Regions from separate parts of the Streptomyces liliiviolaceus genome, predicted to be linked through region 3. Evidence: predicted binding sites of a transcription regulator. Region 3 holds the regulator's gene; each other region holds the start of a gene.
What was found. The regulator HrcA, encoded in region 3, represses chaperone genes, less so after heat shock. The targets are predictions, from matches to a motif close to TTNGCACTCNGNNNNNCNGAGTGCNAA.
Positions count from the first base shown of each region.

Region 1: a site for HrcA is predicted at 3,283-3,309, ahead of groES (co-chaperone GroES). Genes of this name have one in related genera too.
Region 2: a site for HrcA is predicted at 1,969-1,995, ahead of groL (chaperonin GroEL). Genes of this name have one in related genera too.

Region 1 is NZ_JAGPYQ010000001.1:503,194-510,145, forward strand. Features, by position in the region: gene J8N05_RS02135 (MOSC domain-containing protein) at 1-189, shown strand, start outside; gene J8N05_RS02140 (SDR family NAD(P)-dependent oxidoreductase) at 199-972, shown strand; gene groL (chaperonin GroEL) at 1,086-2,711, opposite strand; gene groES (co-chaperone GroES) at 2,830-3,138, opposite strand; gene J8N05_RS02155 (polysaccharide deacetylase family protein) at 3,589-4,353, opposite strand; gene J8N05_RS02160 (polysaccharide deacetylase family protein) at 4,350-5,318, opposite strand; gene J8N05_RS02165 (class I SAM-dependent methyltransferase) at 5,409-6,620, shown strand; gene J8N05_RS02170 (dipeptidase) at 6,634-6,952, opposite strand, start outside.
Region 2 is NZ_JAGPYQ010000001.1:982,824-989,775, reverse strand. Features, by position in the region: gene thrC (threonine synthase) at 1-783, shown strand, start outside; gene J8N05_RS04220 (MoaD/ThiS family protein) at 853-1,128, shown strand; gene J8N05_RS04215 (cold-shock protein) at 1,593-1,799, shown strand; gene groL (chaperonin GroEL) at 2,157-3,785, shown strand; gene J8N05_RS04205 (NADH:flavin oxidoreductase) at 4,022-5,173, shown strand; gene J8N05_RS04200 (NmrA family NAD(P)-binding protein) at 5,481-6,416, opposite strand; gene J8N05_RS04195 (TetR/AcrR family transcriptional regulator) at 6,527-6,952, shown strand, end outside.
Region 3 is NZ_JAGPYQ010000001.1:2,959,577-2,966,528, forward strand. Features, by position in the region: gene hemW (radical SAM family heme chaperone HemW) at 1-443, shown strand, start outside; gene J8N05_RS12945 (DUF3097 domain-containing protein) at 655-1,458, opposite strand; gene J8N05_RS12950 (MBL fold metallo-hydrolase) at 1,553-2,299, opposite strand; gene hrcA (heat-inducible transcriptional repressor HrcA) at 2,549-3,565, shown strand; gene dnaJ (molecular chaperone DnaJ) at 3,566-4,705, shown strand; gene J8N05_RS12965 (nitronate monooxygenase) at 4,805-5,890, shown strand; gene J8N05_RS12970 (16S rRNA (uracil(1498)-N(3))-methyltransferase) at 5,887-6,633, shown strand; gene J8N05_RS12975 (hypothetical protein) at 6,913-6,952, shown strand, end outside.

The sequences.
Region 1 (6,952 bases), 2.5 Mb from region 3:
GAGATACGGGCGGGCGATCCGATCGAGATCGTGCACCGGCCGGACCACGAGGTCACCGCCGCCCTGCAGTTCCGCGCGGTCACGCTCGAACGGACGCTGCTGCCAAAGGTGCTGGCGGCCGGCGACGCCCTGCACCCGGAGGCACGGGAGACGGCGCTGAGGTACGTCGAGAAGTACGGCGGTCACTAACCTTGGGCCATGACAACGGCTTTGATTACGGGATCGACAGCGGGCATCGGTGCCGCCTTCGCACGGCGGCTGGCCGCCGACGGGCACAACCTCGTGCTGGTCGCGCGTGACACCAAGCGGCTCGGCGAGCAGGCGACGGAACTGCACGACCGGCACGGCATCGAGGCGGAGGTGCTGGCGGCGGACCTGGCGACGGACGAGGGCATCGAGGCGGTGGCCGCCCGTGTCTCGGACCGCAAACACGCGGTCGACCTGCTCGTCAACAACGCGGGCTTCGGCAACAAGGGCCTGTATCTGGACGTACCGATGGCGGACGAGCTGAGGATGCTCAAGGTGCACTGCGAGGCGGTGCTGCGGCTCACCTCGGCGGCGGCCGAGGCCATGCGGGAGCGCGGGCGCGGCGGTGTGGTCAACGTGGCGTCGATGGCCGCGTTCACGCCCCGCGGTACGTACGGGGCGTCGAAGGCGTGGGTCGTGCAGTTCACGCAGGGCGTGGCGAAGGACCTGGCGGGCAGCGGCGTCCGGCTGATGGCACTGTGCCCCGGCTTCGTGCGGACCGAGTTCCACGAGCGGGCCGGGATGGGCACGGACGACATCCCCGACTGGATGTGGCTGGACGCCGACAAGGTGGTCACGGCCGGTCTCGCCGACCTCGCGCGGGGCAAGTCCCTGTCCATTCCGGACGCGCGCTACAAGGTGCTGGCGGGCCTGGCGAAGGTGACGCCGCGGGGGCTGGCCGACGGGGTCAGCTCCAAGGCGGGCCGCAAGTACGGCCCGAAGTAGGCGCGTCGGTGCTGTTAGGCGTCAGGCGGAGACAGCACGAAGGCCCGGCCCCGCCGAAACGGGTACCGGGCCTTCATGCTGCGCCCGAAGGGGCGCGGGGTTCAGCTCAGCGACTAGTGCGAGTGGCCGTGGCCACCGTGAGCGGCCTCGGCCTCCTCCTCCGCCGGCTTCTCGACGACCAGGGTCTCGGTCGTGAGGAGCAGGGAGGCGATGGACGCCGCGTTCTCCAGGGCGGAGCGGGTGACCTTGACCGGGTCGATGACGCCGGCCTTGACCAGGTCGCCGTACTCGCCGGTCGCGGCGTTGAAGCCCTGGCCCTTGTCGAGGTCGGCGACCTTGGAGGTGATGACGTAACCCTCCAGGCCGGCGTTCTCGGCGATCCAGCGCAGCGGCTCGACGGCGGCCTTGCGGACGACGGCGACACCGGTCGCCTCGTCGCCGGCCTTGCCGAGGTTGCCTTCGAGGACCTTCACGGCGTGGACGAGCGCGGAGCCACCACCGGAGACGATGCCCTCCTCGACCGCGGCGCGGGTCGCGGAGATGGCGTCCTCCAGACGGTGCTTCTTCTCCTTCAGCTCCACCTCGGTGGCGGCGCCGACCTTGATGACGCACACGCCGCCGGCCAGCTTCGCGAGGCGCTCCTGGAGCTTCTCGCGGTCCCAGTCGGAGTCCGTGGACTCGATCTCGGCCTTGATCTGGTTGACACGGCCGGCCACGTCGGCGCCGTTGCCGCCGCCGTCGACGATGGTCGTGTCGTCCTTGGTGACGGTCACGCGGCGGGCGGTGCCCAGCACGTCCAGGCCGACCTGGTCGAGCTTGAGGCCGACCTCCTCGGCGATGACCGTGGCGCCGGTGAGCGTCGCGATGTCACCGAGCATGGCCTTGCGGCGGTCGCCGAAGCCGGGGGCCTTGACGGCCACCGCGTTGAAGGTGCCGCGGATCTTGTTCACGACCAGGGTCGACAGGGCTTCGCCCTCGACGTCCTCGGCGATGATCAGCAGCGGCTTCGACGCGTTGGTCTGGATGACCTTCTCAAGCAGGGGCAGCAGGTCCTGGATGGAGGAGACCTTGCCCTGGTGGATCAGGATGTACGGGTCGTCGAGGACGGCCTCCATACGCTCCTGGTCGGACACCATGTACGGGGACAGGTAGCCCTTGTCGAAGGCCATGCCCTCGGTGAAGTCCAGCTCCAGACCGAAGGTGTTGGACTCCTCGACGGTGATGACACCGTCCTTGCCGACCTTGTCCATCGCCTCGGCGATGAGCTCGCCGACCTGGCTGTCCTGGGCGGACAGACCGGCGACGGCCGCGATGTCGGACTTCTCGTCGATCGGGCGCGCGGTCGCGAGGAGCTCCTCGGAGACCGCGGCGACGGCCGCGTCGATGCCCTTCTTGAGGAGGGCGGGGGACGCGCCGGCGGCGACGTTCTTCAGGCCCTCGCGCACCAGCGCCTGGGCCAGCACGGTGGCGGTGGTCGTACCGTCACCCGCGATGTCGTTGGTCTTGGTCGCCACCTCCTTCACCAGCTGGGCGCCGAGGTTCTCGTACGGGTCGTCGAGCTCGACCTCGCGGGCGATGGTGACGCCGTCGTTGGTGATGGTGGGGGCGCCGAACTTCTTGTCGATGACGACGTTGCGGCCCTTGGGGCCGATCGTCACCTTCACGGTATCGGCAAGCTTGTTGACGCCGCGCTCAAGGGCGCGACGGGCGTCCTCGTCGAACTTCAGGATCTTCGCCATGGAGCTGATTCAGTCCTCTCAAAAAACGAACGGCGCCCCCGGCACCCGGCGCTTTTTTAGTACTCGTGTTCAGTACTCGCTGGGGCCAGGGGCGCAGTTCAAAGCAAACCTGGGTGAATTACTTCTCGATGATCGCGAGCACGTCGCGAGCCGAGAGGACGAGGTACTCCTCGCCGTTGTACTTCACTTCGGTGCCGCCGTACTTGCTGTAGAGCACGATGTCGCCGGTCTTCACGTCGAGCGGAAGACGCTCGCCGTTCTCGAAGCGGCCCGGGCCGACGGCCAGGACGACGCCCTCCTGGGGCTTCTCCTTCGCCGTGTCCGGAATGACCAGGCCAGAGGCGGTGGTCTGCTCGGCGTCGAGCGGCTGGACCACAATGCGGTCCTCAAGCGGCTTGATGGCAACCTTGGAGCTGGTGGTCGTCACGATCCGACCTCCCCCTTCGGAGATCTCACGGGGTTAACTGTCTGAGGTGGCGACCAGGTGGATCCGTCGTCGCGGGTGCCGGACCTGCCCGTCGCTATTGGCACTCTCCTGCGGTGAGTGCCAGAGCCGAGACTATGACTGCGATTAGCACTCGGTCAAGCGGAGTGCCAGTTACCTCCGGCGGTTGGCGGCATCCGGGCGGGTCGGAATCGGGGTTGCCGCAAGCGCCGGACGGGCTGGAGGGTTCTCGTCTGCGGCCCGGTGGGGGCGGGCCGCGCAGTTCCCCGCGCCCCTGAAAAGCGGGCTGCGCCCGACTTTTCCCGCCCCCTTCCCCTGCCCCCACCCCCTAGGGGCGCGGGGAACTGCGCAAAGGGGGGCGAGGGGGCGCAGCCCCCATGCAGTGACGGGGAGGGTAGGGGCGGCGGGGGCGGAGAAAGGTCCTCGGGGCCCCTACAGGTAGTCCTCCAGCCGCGCCACGGCGAACCCCTGCTCCTGAATGCGGCGCAGCATCCGGACGGTCGCCCCCGTCAACGCCCCACCCCCCTCAGGGCAATGCAGAATGTCCCCCGCCCGCAACCGCTCGGACTCCCGCCACAGAACGACCGCCGAGATACCGCAGTCCCCCGCCGCCCGCAGCGTGTCGCCGTCGTACTTCCCGTACGGCGGCCGGAACAGCCGCGGCCGGATCCCGAACCGCCGCTTCAGCTTCTCCTGCTGCCCGCAGATCTCCGCCCGCTGCCCCTCGTACGGCAGCCCCGGCAGATACGGATGATCGAGCGTATGGTTCTGCACGCTCGCACCGACCGCGCGCAGCCGGCCGAAGTGCGCGTACCCCGGCCCCACGACGCTGTCCGTGAGGAACACGCTCACCGGCAGCCGCAGTTCCCGCACCATGTCGACGAACCGCGGATCCCGCTCCGCGCCGTCGTCGAAGGTCAGGAAGACGACCTTGTCGCGGGTCGGGACGCGGTCCACCACGGGCGGCAGGCCGGGCCCCGCGGCCCGTAAGGCGGGCCGCCGGACGGACGGGCCGGGCGCACGGGCGAGCGGGGCGCTCAGCCCCCAGCGGCGGTACGCGTCCACGGGCGGCCCGTGCGTGCGTACCTTCTGCGCGGCCTTCTTGCCCAGCCGCTCGATGGGGTCCACGGACTGGGCGCAGCCCGCGAGACAGAGCACGCCGGCCAGAAGTGCGGCGGTGGCCCCCCGGCGCCTCACAGGTAGTCCTCCAGGCGCGCCACCGCGTACCCCTTGTCGGTGATCAGCTTCAGGAAGCGGCGGACCATGTCGGGCATCGTGCCCTCCCAGTCCTCCTTGCCGCGGAAATGGCTGAGAACGATGTCCCCGGGGCGCAGGTCGCGGTCCCACTCCCGGTACTCCCAGCGGTCGACGAAGACCTCCTCGTTCCAGAGGGGGGCCGCCTTGATGCCGCAGGCCTTGGCGGCCCGCAGGGTGTCCTCGTTGTAGTTGCCGAACGGCGGGCGGAAGAGCGTCGGCCGCTTTCCGTACCGCTTCTCGATCACGTCCTGCATCCCGCAGATCTCCCGCTTCTGCGCGGCGTACGACAGGCCCGGCATGAAGCGGTGGTGGAGGGTGTGGTTGTTCAGCGACACGCCTGCGGCCTGCATCTTCTTGAAGTACCCGTAGTCCTCCTTGACCAGGTAGTCACTGAGGAAGGCGGTGTACGGGATCTTCAGCTCGCTCATCATCCGCAGGAACGCCGGGTCCTTCTCGGCGCCGTCGTCGATGGTGAGGAAGACGACCTTGTCCTTGGTGGGGATCGTCGTGAAGACGGGCGGGAGTCCTTCGTGGTCGTCCACCTCGAAGCCGTCACGGGTGTCGATGTGCGGCTTCTTCGCCGGGGCGGGCGGTGCGGGCAGGGGGGCCTTGGGCAGGCCCCATCTCTTCACGGCTGCGGCGTGGGCGCGTTGCTCCTGGCGGAGTTTGGCGGCTGCCTGTTGGCCTGCGGCCGGCTTGATGTCCTTGGGTGCGGGGGCCGAGCAGGCGGTGGCCAGTGCGGTGGCTGCCAGCAGGGTCAGGGCCGTGCGAGCCGCTGCTCGGCGCGGACGGACGGTCGGCTGCGGGCCGGTGGGGGCGGGCCGCGCAGTTCCCCGCGCCCCTTTCGGGGCACTCGTACGGACCCCGTTTGCGGCGTTGATGTGGGATTGTCTTACAAGTCGCATGGGGCCGGATACTCCCAGGTCAAGCGGGCTTCGCCGGGTCGACACCGCCGTCGCGCGCGTGCCGTCCACCGACTGGCCCACAATGGGGCGGTGAACGACCTCGATCCGCCCGACTCCCCGCTCGCCTCCTTCGCCGCTCTGCGCACGTCCGAGGGGCGTGCCCTGCTGGACGAGGTGCGCGGTACCGAACCGGCCCAGGAACTGGCCGTGGCGACGCGGCTGCGGCGTGGGCATCCCGTCGGGCTCGTGTCGGCCGCGCTCGGGCAGGCGCGGCTGCGGCAGCGGGCCGTCGCGAAGTTCGGGGCGGCGGACGCGGCTCAGATGTTCTTCACGCCGAACGGGGTCGAGCAGTCGACCCGGGCGAGCGTCGCCGCGTACCGTGCCGCGCGGTTCAGGGACCTCGGGGTGCGGTCCGTGGCCGACCTGTGCTGCGGCATCGGCGGTGACGCGATCGCGCTCGCCCGCGCCGGGATCCGGGTCCTCGCCGTCGACCGGGACCCGCTGACCGCGGCCGTGGCCCGCGCGAACGCCGAGGCGCTCGGGCTGGCGGAGCTGATCGAGGTGCGCGAGGCCGATGTCACCGAGGTCGACACGGCCGGGTACGACGCCGTGTTCGTGGATCCGGGGCGCCGGGGCGGGCGCGGGCGGATCTTCGACCCCGAGGCGTACTCACCGCCGCTGTCGTGGGCCGTCCAGGCGGCCCTCAAGGCGCCTCTCGCCGCGCTGAAGATCGCCCCGGGCATTCCGCACGAGGCCGTCCCCGCCGAGGCCGGGGCGGAGTGGATCTCGGACGCCGGGGACGTGAAGGAGGCCGTGCTGTGGTTCGGCACCGGGCAGGCGGGCTCGGTCCGCGCGACCCTGCTGCCCGGCCCGCGCACCCTCGTCGGCCGCGGACTGCCCGATCCCGCGGTACGGCCCGTGGGACGTTTCCTGTACGAGCCCGACGGCGCCGTCATCCGCGCGCACCTGGTCGCCGAGGTGGCCGCGGATCTGGACGGCGGAGGGCTGGTCGACGAGACCATCGCCTACGTCACCGCGGACTCCGTGACGGCCACCCCGTACGCGACCGCCTACGAGATCACCGACCGGCTCCCCTTCGGCGTCAAGAAGCTCAAGGCGCTGCTGCGGCAGCGCGAGGTGGGCATCCTGACCGTGAAGAAGCGCGGCTCTGCGGTCGAGCCGGAGGAGCTGCGGCGCAAGGTGAAGCCGCAGGGGCCGCACTCCGCGACCGTGTTCCTGACGCGGGTGCAGGGCGCCCCGGCCATGCTCCTGGGGCACCCCGTCACCGCACCCGGCGACTAGGACCGGACGGGCCCTAGCCGTCCAGCTGCTCCAGCGTCGCGTTCGACGGGCCCCTGCGGGACTGCTCGTCGCGCGCCACGTCCTCGGCGGCGGACAGCACCCGTACCGAGTTCTGCCAGGTCAGCTTGGCGAGGTCCGGCTTCGACCAGCCGCGGTCCAGGAGCTCCGCGATCAGGTTCGGGTAGCCGGAGACGTCGCCGAGGCCATCGGGGGTGAACGCCGTGCCGTCGTAGTCGCCGCCGATGCCGAGGTGGTCGACGCCCGCCACCTCACGCATGTGGTCGAGGTGGTCGGCGACCGTCGGGACGGTCGCGACCGGGCGGGGGTGGGAC
Region 2 (6,952 bases), 2.0 Mb from region 3:
TGCGTGTTCATCCCGCACGACCTGGAGCAGGGCAAGGTCGTCATGGCCGCGGTCTACGGCGGCGAGCTCGTCGGCATCGAGGGCAACTACGACGACGTGAACCGCTTCTGCTCCGAGCTGATCGGCGACCCGGCCGGCGAGGGCTGGGGCTTCGTCAACGTCAACCTGCGGCCGTACTACGCGGAGGGCTCCAAGACCCTGGCGTACGAGATCTGTGAGCAGCTCGGCTGGCGGCTGCCGGACCAGCTGGTCGTACCGATCGCCTCCGGTTCGCAGCTGACGAAGATCGACAAGGGGCTGAAGGAGCTGATCCAGCTCGGTCTGGTCGAGGACAAGCCGTACAAGATCTTCGGTGCCCAGGCCGAGGGCTGTTCGCCGGTGTCCGTCGCCTACAAGGCCGGGCACGACGTCGTACGGCCGCAGAAGCCGGACACGATCGCGAAGTCCCTCGCCATCGGCAACCCGGCCGACGGGCCGTACGTGCTCGACATCGCCCGCCGGACGGGCGGGGCCGTGGAGGACGTGAACGACGACCAGGTCGTCGACGCGATCAAGCTGCTGGCGCGGACCGAGGGGATCTTCGCGGAGACCGCCGGCGGGGTGACGGTGGGGGTGACGAAGAAGCTGATCGAGGCCGGTCTGCTGGACCCGAGTCTGACGACCGTCGTCCTCAACACGGGGGACGGTCTGAAGACGCTGGACGCCGTCGCCTCCGACACGGGGCTGACCGCGACCATCCGCCCGAACCTCGACTCCTTCCACGAGGCTGGGCTCGGGTCCTGATCGCTGTCGCAGTTCCCCGCGCCCCCGAAGAAGGGGCGCTGTACCACAGCCCTACCTGATGGAGGTCCCGTGAGCGTCAACGTCCGTATCCCCACCATTCTGCGTACCTACACCGGTGGGCAGGCCGAAGTGGCCGCCGAAGGGGCGACCCTCGCCGAGGTCATCGCCGATCTGGAGAAGAACCACACCGGTATCGCCGCCCGCGTCCTGGACGACCAGGGCAAGCTGCGGCGGTTCGTCAACGTGTACGTGAACGACGACGACGTCCGCTTCGAGCAGGGGCTTGAGACGGCTACGCCGGACGGCGTCGGGGTCTCGATCATCCCGGCGGTCGCCGGAGGCTGAGCGCCCCGCACGGTGCCCCGTTCGGCGGCGCCGTTCGTTACCCTTGGTAATGTCGAACACGCAGAGTTCATCGAATTGCCCCCTCCGCGCCTGAAGCGGAGGGGGCAATTCTGTATGGTTGAGCGCGGTACAGTTGGGGAAGCTGCTTCGCTTCGCAAGATCGGCGCTTATGAGTTCGCGCCCGGAGCCCGACAAGAAGTAGCCAAAGTAACTGGTCATTTTGAGCCGTTTATGGCATTTACCGGGCCCGACTTGCCCTGATCCTTCGTAAATCCTTCACATATTTCCGATCAGCCGTGCCCGGAATTCTCGTCGGATTGACCTGTTGCAGACGGCAGTTGGACGGATACATTCAGCCGCGGTCGACGCGTTCCGGCGCACACCCCCAACCGTTGGGGGGTGAGGTCTGACCCGGATCCGCGAAGTGCGGGTCTGTGCAAGGGCCAGTAATAGGGGAGTTAGGCATGGCTCAGGGCACCGTCAAATGGTTCAACGCGGAGAAGGGGTACGGCTTCATCGCGGTCGACGGTGGTGCGGATGTATTCGTCCACTACAGCGCGATTCAGATGGACGGCTACCGCACCCTGGAAGAGGGTCAGCGGGTCGATTTTGAGATCTCGCAAGGCCAGAAGGGGCCGCAGGCGGACATGGTCCGTCTGGCGACCGGCTGAAGCACGCGCCGACTTACTGCAGCGACGTTCTTCTTCCGAAGGGCTCGTACCTCCCGGGTGCGGGCCCTTCGGCATGTCCGGACGCCGGGCGCGAAAGGCCGGGGGCGCCTCAAGGTCATCGGGCGCCCCTGCCTCGCACCCCCTCCCACCTGCGGATCATTGAGAGGCGCTTGCACTCGCATGGGTCGAGTGCTAATCATTGGCGTTAGCACTCTGAAGGTGAGAGTGACAACGAGGACCGGGTCAGTGAGGCCCGCAGGCCAGGTGGGGCAAGGAACCACGAGGTCTGCAGGCCGTCCGTCGCGGGCGCGGGCGCGGTCCTGGAGATTCCACCCCAGTCCGGGAGGACCACTTCACATGGCCAAGATCATCGCGTTCGACGAGGAGGCACGGCGCGGTCTCGAGCGCGGGATGAACCAGCTCGCCGACGCCGTCAAGGTCACCCTTGGCCCCAAGGGTCGTAACGTCGTCCTAGAGAAGAAGTGGGGCGCCCCCACGATCACCAACGATGGTGTTTCCATCGCCAAGGAGATCGAGCTTGAGGACCCGTACGAGAAGATCGGCGCAGAGCTGGTCAAGGAAGTCGCCAAGAAGACGGACGACGTCGCCGGCGACGGAACGACCACGGCGACCGTGCTCGCCCAGGCGCTGGTCCGCGAGGGTCTGCGCAACGTAGCCGCCGGTGCCAACCCGATGGCCCTCAAGCGCGGTATCGAGAAGGCCGTCGAGGCCGTCTCCGGTGCCCTTCTTGAGCAGGCCAAGGATGTCGAGACCAAGGAGCAGATCGCTTCCACGGCCTCCATCTCCGCCGCCGACACCCAGATCGGCGAGCTCATCGCCGAGGCGATGGACAAGGTCGGCAAGGAAGGCGTCATCACCGTCGAGGAGTCGCAGACCTTCGGTCTTGAGCTTGAGCTCACCGAGGGCATGCGCTTCGACAAGGGCTACATCTCGGCGTACTTCGCCACCGACATGGAGCGTATGGAGGCCGTCCTCGACGACCCGTACATCCTGATCGCCAACTCGAAGATCGCCAACGTCAAGGACCTGCTCCCGCTCCTTGAGAAGGTCATGCAGGGCGGCAAGCCGCTGCTGATCATCGCCGAGGACGTCGAGGGCGAGGCGCTGTCGACGCTGGTCGTCAACAAGATCCGTGGCACCTTCAAGTCCGTCGCCGTCAAGGCTCCGGGCTTCGGTGACCGCCGCAAGGCCATGCTCGGCGACATCGCCATCCTCACGGGCGGCGAGGTCATCTCCGAGGAGGTCGGCCTGAAGCTGGAGAACGCGGGTCTGGACCTGCTGGGCCGCGCCCGCAAGGTCGTCATCACCAAGGACGAGACCACGATCGTGGACGGCTCCGGCTCGGCCGACCAGGTCCAGGGCCGGGTCAACCAGATCCGTGCCGAGATCGAGAACTCGGACTCGGACTACGACCGCGAGAAGCTCCAGGAGCGTCTGGCGAAGCTGGCCGGCGGCGTGGCCGTCATCAAGGCCGGTGCCGCCACCGAGGTCGAGCTCAAGGAGCGCAAGCACCGCATCGAGGACGCCGTTCGCAACGCGAAGGCGGCCGTCGAGGAGGGCATCGTCGCCGGTGGTGGCGTGGCTCTGCTCCAGGCTTCCTCGGTCTTCGAGAAGCTTGAGCTCTCGGGTGACGAGGCGACCGGCGCCAACGCCGTGAAGCTCGCCCTGGAGGCCCCGCTCAAGCAGATCGCCGTCAACGGCGGTCTTGAGGGTGGCGTCATCGTCGAGAAGGTCCGCAACCTGCCCGTCGGTCACGGCCTCAACGCCGCGTCCGGTGAGTACGTGGACATGATCGCCGAGGGCATCATCGACCCGGCGAAGGTCACGCGTTCCGCCCTGCAGAACGCCGCCTCCATCGCCGCGCTGTTCCTCACCACCGAGGCCGTCATCGCCGACAAGCCGGAGAAGGCCGCGGCCGGCGCCGGCGCCGGTGGCGGTATGCCGGGCGGTGACATGGACTTCTGATCCGGAGACGGATCGGCGGTCCACCGCCGCGGCACCGCTGCGGCACTGCTTCATCACAGCTGTACGAACCGAGGGCGGCACCCCATTCCAGGGGTGCCGCCCTCGGGCGTGTCCGGGGTCACAGGGGTGGGCGGCGGGGCGGCGGAATGCCTCGGTCGCCGGGATGGTTGTCCGGGGAGTTATCCATGCGCATGCACATACCCGATGGGATGTGCAATTCCCTCCCTTCTCCCCCCATGAGGAGCCCCCACGTGACCGTCGCCGCCTCCGCCTCTCCCTCCGCCTCCCGCGCCGCCGAGGTTCTCTCCCGGCCCGTCGCCCTCAACGGGCTGACCGTTCCGAACCGGATCGCGATGGCGCCGATGACCCGGCAGTTCTCGCCGGGCGGAGTTCCCGGGGAGGACGTGGCGTCGTACTACGCGCGCCGCGCCGCCGCCGGTGTCGGTCTGATCGTCACCGAAGGCACGTACGTGGGCCACGAGTCGGCCGGGAACAGCGACCGGGTCCCGCGGTTCCACGGCGAGGAGCAGCTCGCCGGGTGGGCGAAGGTCGCCGCGGACGTGCACGCGGCGGGCGGGACGATCGTGCCGCAGCTCTGGCACATCGGCATGGTGCGCTCCGCCGGGGAACCGCCGTTCGCGGACGCGCCCGCGGTCGGTCCGTCCGGCCTGCGCATGGACGGCACCGCCGGCCAGGGCAAGGAGATGACCCAGGCCGACCTCGACGACGTCATCCAGGCCTTCGCCGACGCCGCGGCCGACGCCGAGCGCATCGGCTTCGACGGGGTGGAGCTGCACGGCGCGCACGGCTATCTGCTCGACCAGTTCCTGTGGGCGGGCACCAACCGCCGCACGGACGGGTACGGCGGGGACCTCGTCGCCCGTACGAAGTTCGCCGCGGAGATCGTGGCCGCGGTGCGGGCGGTCGTCTCGCCGACCTTCCCCGTCCTCTTCCGCTACTCGCAGTGGAAGCAGGAGGTCTACAAGGCGCGCCTGGCACAGACCCCGGCGGAGCTCGACTCTTTGCTGGCGCCCCTGGCCGCGGCCGGAGTGGACGCCTTCCACGCGTCGACGCGGCGCTACTGGCTGCCGGAGTTCGACGGCTCCGACCTGAACCTGGCCGGCTGGACGAAGAAGCTCACCGGCAAGCCCGCCATCACCGTCGGGTCGGTCGGCTTGGACGGGGACTTCCTCAAGGGGTTCCGTGGCGAGGGCGCGCCGGTCAAGGGCATCGACGATCTGCTCGACCGGCTGGAGAACGAGGAGTTCGACATGATCGCGGTCGGCCGCGCGCTGCTCCAGGACCCGGAGTGGGCCGTGAAGGTGCTGGACGGGCGGTTCGGGGAACTGGCTGCCTTCGATGCGGGGGCGCTGCGCTCGCTCAGCTGATTTCGGGCGGGGCGCGGCTTTGGCTGCGGGCCGGTGGGGGTGGGGCCAACCGATTGCGCAGTTCCCCGCGCCCCTGTCCGTGCGGGTCCGGTGGGGGCGGGCCTACGGGATTGCGCAGTTCCCCGCGCCCCTAGGGGGTGGGGGTGCGGGTGGGGGGTTGGCTGCGGGGTGGTGGGGGTTGCTCGCGCAGTTCCCCGCGCCCCTAGGTAGCTAGGGGCGCGGGGAACTGCGCGAAAGGGGGCGAGGGGGCGGAGCCCCCATGTGTGGACGGGGATGGGTAGGGGCGGCGGGGGCGGAGCAGACGGGGTCAGGTTGTCGGGGGCAGGTGTTGGGTTGTCCACCGTTCGAAGGGGGTCAGGGCGATGCCGAGGTCGCGGGCGAACTGGGGGCGGCCGGGCTGACCGACGACGTTCAGGCGCTCGTGCGACGCCCCCATCGCCGGCATCCCAGCGGCCAGCGCCTCCACCTCCGTCATGTCCGGCGCCGCCAGACGCGTACCCAGCGCCCGGGAGAGGATCTCGGCGATCCGCGCCATCGACAGGTAGTCGCTGGCCAGTTCCAGCTCGACGCGGTCGAACCGTTCCGGCGCTGCGACGGCCGCGGCGGCAGCCGTGCCGATGTCGTCCACCGCGGCGAGGGACAGGTGGGTCGTGGGCTTGAGCACGCTGACGATCCCGCCCTCGACCCCGCGCGGGAACAGGAACCGCATCGACGGGAGGAAGTTCTCCATGAAGAAGCCCGGCTTGAGCAGCGTCCAGCGGGGGAAGCCCGCCTCGCGGAGCCGGTCCTGGATCTCCCGCTTGGCCTCCAGCGTGGCCGCCGTCGACGCCCACCGCCCCTCGGCCCAGCCGGGATCCTCCGTGTGCTGACCGGCACCGCTGACGGAGGTGTGCACGAACTGCGGCACTCCGGCCGCCCTGGCGCCCTCGATGAGGTTGACGCCCTGCCGCACCTCCCCGTCGAAGTCGAAGCCGTCCTCCGTGATGCCGGGCATCTGTACGGAGAAGACCGCGCGGACGCCCTGAGCGGCGCGCGTCACGGAGTCGCGGTCGTGGAGATCGCCGGTGACCAGTTCCGCGCCGAGCGCCTCGACGGCCTTGGCGCGGTCCGTGGCCGGGTCGCGTACCAGCGCCCGTACGGGAATCCCCGCCGTGAGCAGGGCGCGGGCGGTGGCGCCGCCCTGTCTGCCGGTGGCGCCCGTGACCAGGACGGGTGCGGAGTCTGAGCCTGTGGTTCCGGGCATGCGGGTGCTCCTTCGAGGCGCTGACGCATCAAAACGGCGGGGCCCGCCGTTTCCTCTTCGCCTAAGATATGGCGGGGCCCGCCGTTTGACAAAGCACGAGGTGAGATCCGATGCCCGACCATCAGCGCGCCGACGCCAGGCGCAACTACGCGCGCATCCTCGCGGTGGCCGAGGAGGAGGTCGCCGCGCACGGGGCGGACGCGTCCCTGGAGCAGATCGCGCGCACCGCGGGGGTCGGCTCCGCCACGGTCCGCCGGCACTTCCCGACGCGTCGCGCGCTCCTGGAGGCGGTGTCGCGGACGCGGATCGAGGCGCTCTGTGCCCGCGCCGAGGAACTGACGGATCAGGGCGACAGCAGGGATGCCCTCCTGGAGTGGATGGGTGACGTCGTCGCCTACTGCGTCTCCGCGCGCGGGCTGGCCGCCGCGCTGACGTACGACGGGTCCCCGGTCGATCCGGTGCACGAGAACTCCTGCTCGTGGTCGCTGGAGGAGGCGGGGGGGCCGCTGCTCCGCCGCGCCGTGCGGGACGGCGCG
Region 3 (6,952 bases):
TGTCGCAGGCGGGGTTCTCCTGGTACGAGGTCTCCAACTGGGCCACCTCCGAGGCCGGGCGGTGCCTCCACAACGAGCTGTACTGGCGCGGGGCCGACTGGTGGGGGGCCGGGCCCGGGGCCCACAGCCATGTGGGCGGGGTGCGGTGGTGGAACGTCAAGCACCCGGGCGCGTACGCGGGGGCGTTGGCGGGTGGGCGGTCGCCCGGCGCCGGGCGTGAGCTGTTGTCCGACGAGGACCGGCGGGTCGAGCGGATTCTGCTGGAGCTGCGGTTGGTGTCGGGGTGTCCGTTGTCGCTGCTGCGGGTGGATGGGCTGGCGGCGGCTTCGCGTGCGCTGGCGGAGGGGTTGCTTGAGGCGGGGCCGTTCTCGGAGGGGCGGGCGGTGCTCACCCTGCGGGGGCGGTTGCTGGCGGACGGGGTGGTCCGGGACCTGGTGGACTAGGCCGGGTTCTTCCGCCCCCGCCGCCCCTACCCGTTCCCGTCCACGCATGGGGCTGCGCCCCTCGCCCCCGTATCGCGCTTCGCGCTCGTCCTCAAACGCCGGACGGGCTAGGAGTTAGCCTCTCCGGCGTTTGAGGAGCGGGGGTTCGGGGGCTGGCCCCCGAGTCGTTGACGGGAACGGGTAGGGGCGGCGGGGGCGGAAGAAAACGCCCCTACTCCGGTGCCGTGACGAAGTCGATCAGTTCTTCCACTCTGCCCAGGAGCTCCGGCTGGAGGTCCCGGTACGAGTGGACCGAGTCCAGGATCCGCTCCCACGCCGCGCCCGTGTTTTCCGGCCACCCCAGAGCCCGGCAGACCCCCGTCTTCCAGTCCTGCCCCCGCGGCACCCGCGGCCAGGACGGGATACCCACGGACGCCGGCTTCACCGCCTCCCAGACGTCGATGTACGGATGGCCCACGACCAGCGCGTACTCGCTCGTCACGGCCGCCGCGATCCGCGACTCCTTCGTGCCGGGGACCAGGTGGTCCACCAGGACCCCGAGCCGCGCGTCCGGCCCGGGACCGAACTCGTCGACGATGGCGGGCAGGTCGTCGACGCCCTCCAGGTACTCGACGACGACGCCCTCGATGCGCAGGTCGTCGCCCCAGACCCGCTCCACCAGTTCGGCGTCGTGGCGGCCCTCGACGTAGATGCGTCCCGCACGGGCCACCCGGGCCCGCGCCCCGGGCACGGCGACCGACCCGGACGCCGTGCGCGTGGGGCGTACCGGCGCGGCCGACGGGCGTACGAGGGTCACCACGCGCCCTTCCAGGAGGAAGCCGCGCGGTTCCAACGGGAACACCCGGTGCTTGCCGAAGCGGTCCTCCAGCGTCACCGTGCCCGCCTCGCAGCGGATCACGGCACCGCAGAACCCGGTGCCGGGCTCCTCGACCACGAGCCCCGGCTCCGCCGCCACCTCGGGCACGGGCTTGGGCTTCTTCCACGGAGGGGTCAGATCCGCTGAGTACTGGCGCATTCGGATGACGATAGGAGAAGCAGGGCCCCGCACGTACACCGACACCCCGGAGCGGCGCTCGCGGCAGGACTCGCGGCACGACTCGCCGCACGACTCACGGCACGTCGAAACGCCGTGCCAGCGCCTCCCGTTGGGCCCGTACGAACGCCGCGTCCACCACCGCCCCGTGCCCGGGCACGTACAGCGCGTCCTCGCCCCCGAGGTCCAGCAGGCGGTCCAGCGCGGCGGGCCAGCGGGAGGGCACGGCGTCCGGGCCCGCCTGGGGTTCGCCGGACTCCTCGACGAGGTCGCCGCAGAAGACGATCTCCGGGGAGCCGGGCCCGGCGACCAGGACCGCGAGGTCGTGGCCCGTGTGCCCGGGGCCCACGTTCGCCAGCAGGACCTGCCGGCCACCGCCCAGGTCGAGCGTCCACTCGCCGGAGACGAGATGCCGGGGCCGCACCAGGAGATCCGCCGCCTCGGCCGCCTCCCCGGGATCGGCGCCGTTGCGCACGGCGTCCGCGAGCAGTTCCTCCCGGCCCTCGCCCAGGACCAGTTCGGCGCCCACCGCGGCGAACACCTCGGCCCCCGCGAACGCCGCCGCCCCGAAGACATGGTCGAAGTGCGGATGCGTGAGCGCGAGATGCGTGACGCGCCCGCCCCCGAGCAACCCGTGCGCCCGCGTGCGCAGTCGCGCGCCCTCCCGCACGCTGGACCCCGCGTCGATCATGAGCGCCGCGTCCTCGCCGACCACGAGCCCGGCCGTGCAGTCCCACCCCGGGAGCCGGCAGCGCCCCGCGTACGGGGACAGCTCCTCCCAGCCGGTTCCGTCGCGCCCGGGCCCTTCCCATGTCACGTTCATGCGCCGACGCTAACCCCGTCGGCCGCGCCCGCATGTTCCCGACAGAGCGGGACACCCTCGTACACGTCGCCTGTCCGATGTGCCCGGCGTCACGACATCGCAGGCCCGCCCTTGCCCGGCCCGTACCCACCGGCCGTACACTTGGCGCGGGGATGCTGGCACTCGCGCGCGCTGAGTGCCAGGCGGCACCGCCGATGACGACCGACTGACGACCGATGACCGCGCGGAAGACCACGGGAGGTGTGCGCGATGCTCAGTGAACGCAGGCTCGAAGTGCTGCGCGCCATCGTCCAGGACTACGTGGGCACGGAGGAGCCGGTCGGCTCGAAGGCGCTCACGGAGCGCCACCGGCTGGGCGTGTCACCGGCGACCGTCCGCAACGACATGGCGGTCCTGGAGGACGAGGGGTACATCGCGCAGCCGCACACGAGTGCGGGGCGCATCCCCACGGACAAGGGCTACCGGCTCTTCGTCGACAAGCTCGCGGGCGTCAAGCCGATGACGGCGCCCGAGCGGCGGGCGATCCACCACTTCCTGGACGGTGCCGTCGACCTCGACGACGTCGTGGGGCGGACCGTGCGGCTCCTCGCACAGCTCACCCGGCAGGTGGCGGTCGTCCAGTACCCGTCGCTGACCCGCTCGACCGTGCGTCATGTGGAGCTGCTCGCGCTGGCCCCGGCCCGCGTCATGCTCGTACTGATCACGGACACCGGGCGCGTCGAGCAGCGCATGGTGGACTGCCCGGCCCCCTTCGGGGAGGTCTCCGTGGCAGATCTGCGCGCGCGGCTCAACAGCAGGATCACGGGGCGCCGTTTCGCGGATGTCCCCCAACTGGTGCAGGATCTCCCCGACGCCTTCGAGTCGGAGGACCGGGGCACGGTCGCTACCGTGCTCTCCACCCTCCTGGAGACTCTTGTCGAGGAGACCGAGGAGCGGCTGATGATCGGCGGCACCGCCAATCTGACGCGCTTCGGACATGATTTTCCCCTCACGATCCGTCCGGTGCTCGAAGCGTTGGAGGAGCAGGTCGTGCTCCTCAAACTCCTCGGCGAGGTCAACGATTCGGGCATGGCCGTACGGATCGGTCACGAGAACGCCCATGAGGGACTCAACTCCACTTCTGTGGTCTCGGTCGGCTACGGTTCGGGCGGCGAAGCAGTCGCCAAACTCGGCGTGGTCGGACCGACGCGCATGGATTACCCCGGAACGATGGGAGCGGTACGAGCGGTGGCACGGTACGTAGGACAGATCCTGGCGGAGTCGTAAGTGGCCACGGACTACTACGCCGTACTCGGCGTGCGCCGCGACGCGTCCCAGGACGAGATCAAGAAGGCATTCCGGCGGCTCGCCCGCGAGCTGCACCCGGACGTCAACCCCGATCCGAAGACGCAAGAGCGCTTCAAGGAGATCAACGCCGCGTACGAGGTGTTGTCGGACCCGCAGAAGAAGCAGGTCTACGACCTCGGTGGCGACCCGCTGTCCCAGGCGGGCGGCGGTGGCGCGGGCGGCTTCGGAGCCGGCGGCTTCGGCAACTTCTCGGACATCATGGACGCGTTCTTCGGAACGGCGTCGCAGCGTGGCCCCCGGTCGCGCACGCGGCGCGGCCAGGACGCGATGATCCGGCTGGAGATAGAGCTCGACGAGGCGGCCTTCGGCACGACGAAGGACATCCAGGTCGACACGGCCGTCGTCTGCACCACCTGCAGCGGTGAGGGCGCCGCCCCCGGCACCTCCGCGCAGACCTGTGACATGTGCCGCGGTCGTGGCGAGGTCTCCCAGGTCACGCGGTCCTTCCTGGGCCAGGTCATGACGTCCCGGCCGTGTCCGCAGTGCCAGGGCTTCGGAACGGTCGTCCCGACGCCGTGCCCCGAGTGCGCGGGCGACGGACGGGTGCGCTCGCGCCGGACCCTGACCGTGAAGATCCCCGCCGGTGTCGACAACGGCACCCGGATCCAGCTCGCGGGCGAGGGCGAGGTCGGCCCCGGCGGCGGCCCCGCCGGCGACCTGTACGTGGAGATCCACGAGCTGCCGCACAACATGTTCCAGCGGCGCGGCGACGATCTGCACTGCACGGTCACCATCCCGATGACCGCGGCGGCGCTCGGTACCAAGGTCCCGCTGGAGACGCTCGACGGGCTCGAAGAGGTCGACATCCGCCCCGGCACGCAGTCCGGGCAGTCGATCCCCAAGCACGGGCGCGGCATCACCCATCTGCGGGGCGGCGGACGCGGCGACCTGATCGTGCACGTCGAGGTCATGACGCCCACGAAACTCGATCCCGAGATGGAGCGGGTCCTGCGGGAGCTGGCCCAGATGCGGGGCGAGGAGCGGCCCACCGGGCAGTTCCAGCCCGGTCAGCAGGGCTTGTTCTCCCGGCTGAAGGACGCCTTCAACGGCCGTACCTGACGGGCGAACCGCCGGGCATGCCGCAGGATGATTCCGGTGGCTTATGCCCGGCGGACGGCCGGATTCGGACTTGTACGGAGGACGTGACAACATGCCGTCATGTCCTCCGCGCTGACCGATCTTTTCCCCCTCCCGATCGTGCAGGCCCCGATGGCCGGCGGCGTCTCCGTGCCGCAGCTCGCCGCGGCCGTGTCCGAGGCCGGGGGGCTCGGTTTCCTCGCCGCCGGCTACAAGACGGCCGACGGCATGTACCAGGACATCAAGCAGCTGCGCGGGGCCACCAGCAGGCCGTTCGGCGTGAACCTCTTCATGCCGCAGCCCGAGTACGCCGACCGGTCGGCCGTCGAGGTGTACGCCCACCAGCTCGCCGGTGAGTCCTCCTGGTACGAGACCGAACTGGGCGACCCCGACAGCGGACGCGACGACGGCTACGACGCCAAGCTCGCCGTCCTCCTCGACAACCCGGTGCCGGTCGTCTCCTTCCACTTCGGGTGCCCCACCCGCGACGTCCTCGACTCCCTGAGCCGGGCCGGCACGCTCACCCTCGTCACCGCGACCACCGCCGAGGAGGCGCAGGCCGTGCAGTGGGCGGGCGCCGACGCGGTCATCGTGCAGGGCGTCGAGGCCGGCGGCCACCAGGGCACCCACCGCGACAACCCGGAGACGGACGGCTCCGGCATCGGACTGCTGTCGCTCATCGCGCTGGTCCGCGAGACCGTGCAGATCCCGATCGTCGCGGCCGGCGGCATCATGCGCGGCAGCCAGATCGCCGCGGCGCTGGCCGCCGGCGCGAGCGCCGCCCAGCTGGGCACCGCCTTCCTCGCCACCCCCGAGTCCGGCGCCAACGCCCTGCACAAGCAGGCGCTGACCAACCCCCTCTTCGTCCGTACGCAGCTGACGCGGGCGTTCTCCGGCCGCCCCGCGCGCGGACTGATGAACCGCTTCATGCGCGAGCACGGGCCGTACGCGCCCGCCGCCTACCCCGAGGTGCACCACCTCACCTCCGCGCTGCGCAAGGCCGCCGCAAAGGCGGGGGACGCGCAGGGCATGGCGCTGTGGGCGGGGCAGGGGCACCGGCTCGCCCGCGAACTGCCCGCCGGACAGCTGGTGGAGGTGCTCGCGGCCGAACTCGCCGCCGCCCGGACAGCGTTGTCGGCCGAGCAGGACGGGGGCGTCGGGCGATGACCGCGCCGGTGTTCGTGGTCGACGAGGTGCCCGGCGGGCCGCAGTTCGTGCTCGACGGGTCCGAAGGGCGGCACGCCGTGTCCGTGAAGCGGCTGCGCACCGGTGAGGACGTGGTCCTCACCGACGGGCGGGGCCGCTGGGCCGAGGGTGTCGTCATGACGGCCGAGGGCAAGGACCGGCTCGTCGTGGCGGACCTCCACGTGATCCACGAGGAGCCGCTGCCCGCCCCCCGTATCACCGTCGTGCAGGCGCTGCCCAAGGGCGACCGGGGTGAACTCGCCGTCGAGACCATGTCGGAGACCGGCGTCGACGCGATCGTCCCCTGGGCGGCGTCGCGTTGCATCACGCAGTGGAAGGGTGAGCGGGGGCTCAAGGCCCTGGCGAAGTGGCGGGCCACCGCGCGGGAGGCGGGCAAGCAGTCGCGGCGGGTGCGGTTCGCGGAGGTCGCGGACGCGATGTCGACGAAGCAGGTTGCGGCGTTTCTCGCCAAAGCGGAGTTCGCGGCGGTGCTGCACGAGGACCGGGGGTATCCCGGTGAGCCCCTCGCCACCGTCGAGTTGCCCGTCGCCGGGTCGATCGTGCTCGTCGTCGGGCCCGAAGGGGGCGTGTCTCCCGAGGAGTTGTCGATGTTCGCCGAGGCCGGGGCGCGGGTGTGCCGGCTGGGGCGCAGTGTGTTGCGTACGTCGACGGCGGGGACGGCAGCGGTGGCGCTGCTGCTGGGCCGGACGGGGCGCTGGTCGTAGCTTTTTTCGCCCCCGCCGCCCCTACCCGTTCCCGTCCACGCAGGGGGCTGCGCCCCTCGCCCCCTTATCGCGCTTCGCGCTCGTCCTCAAACGCCGGACGGGCTGAGATACCCAGGGGCGCGGGGAACTGCGCGGCCCGCCCCCACCGGACCCGCAGACGACGTACCTAGCCTGTCCGGCGTTTGAGGACAAGGGGGTTCGGGGGCAATGTCCCCGAGAGGGTGAGCGTGGCCGCATGGGGTCTACCGCGTCGGCGCGAGCAGTGGCACGCTGCCGTGCATGCGGGCACTGAGGCGTATACGGCACCGCGGCCCGGCGA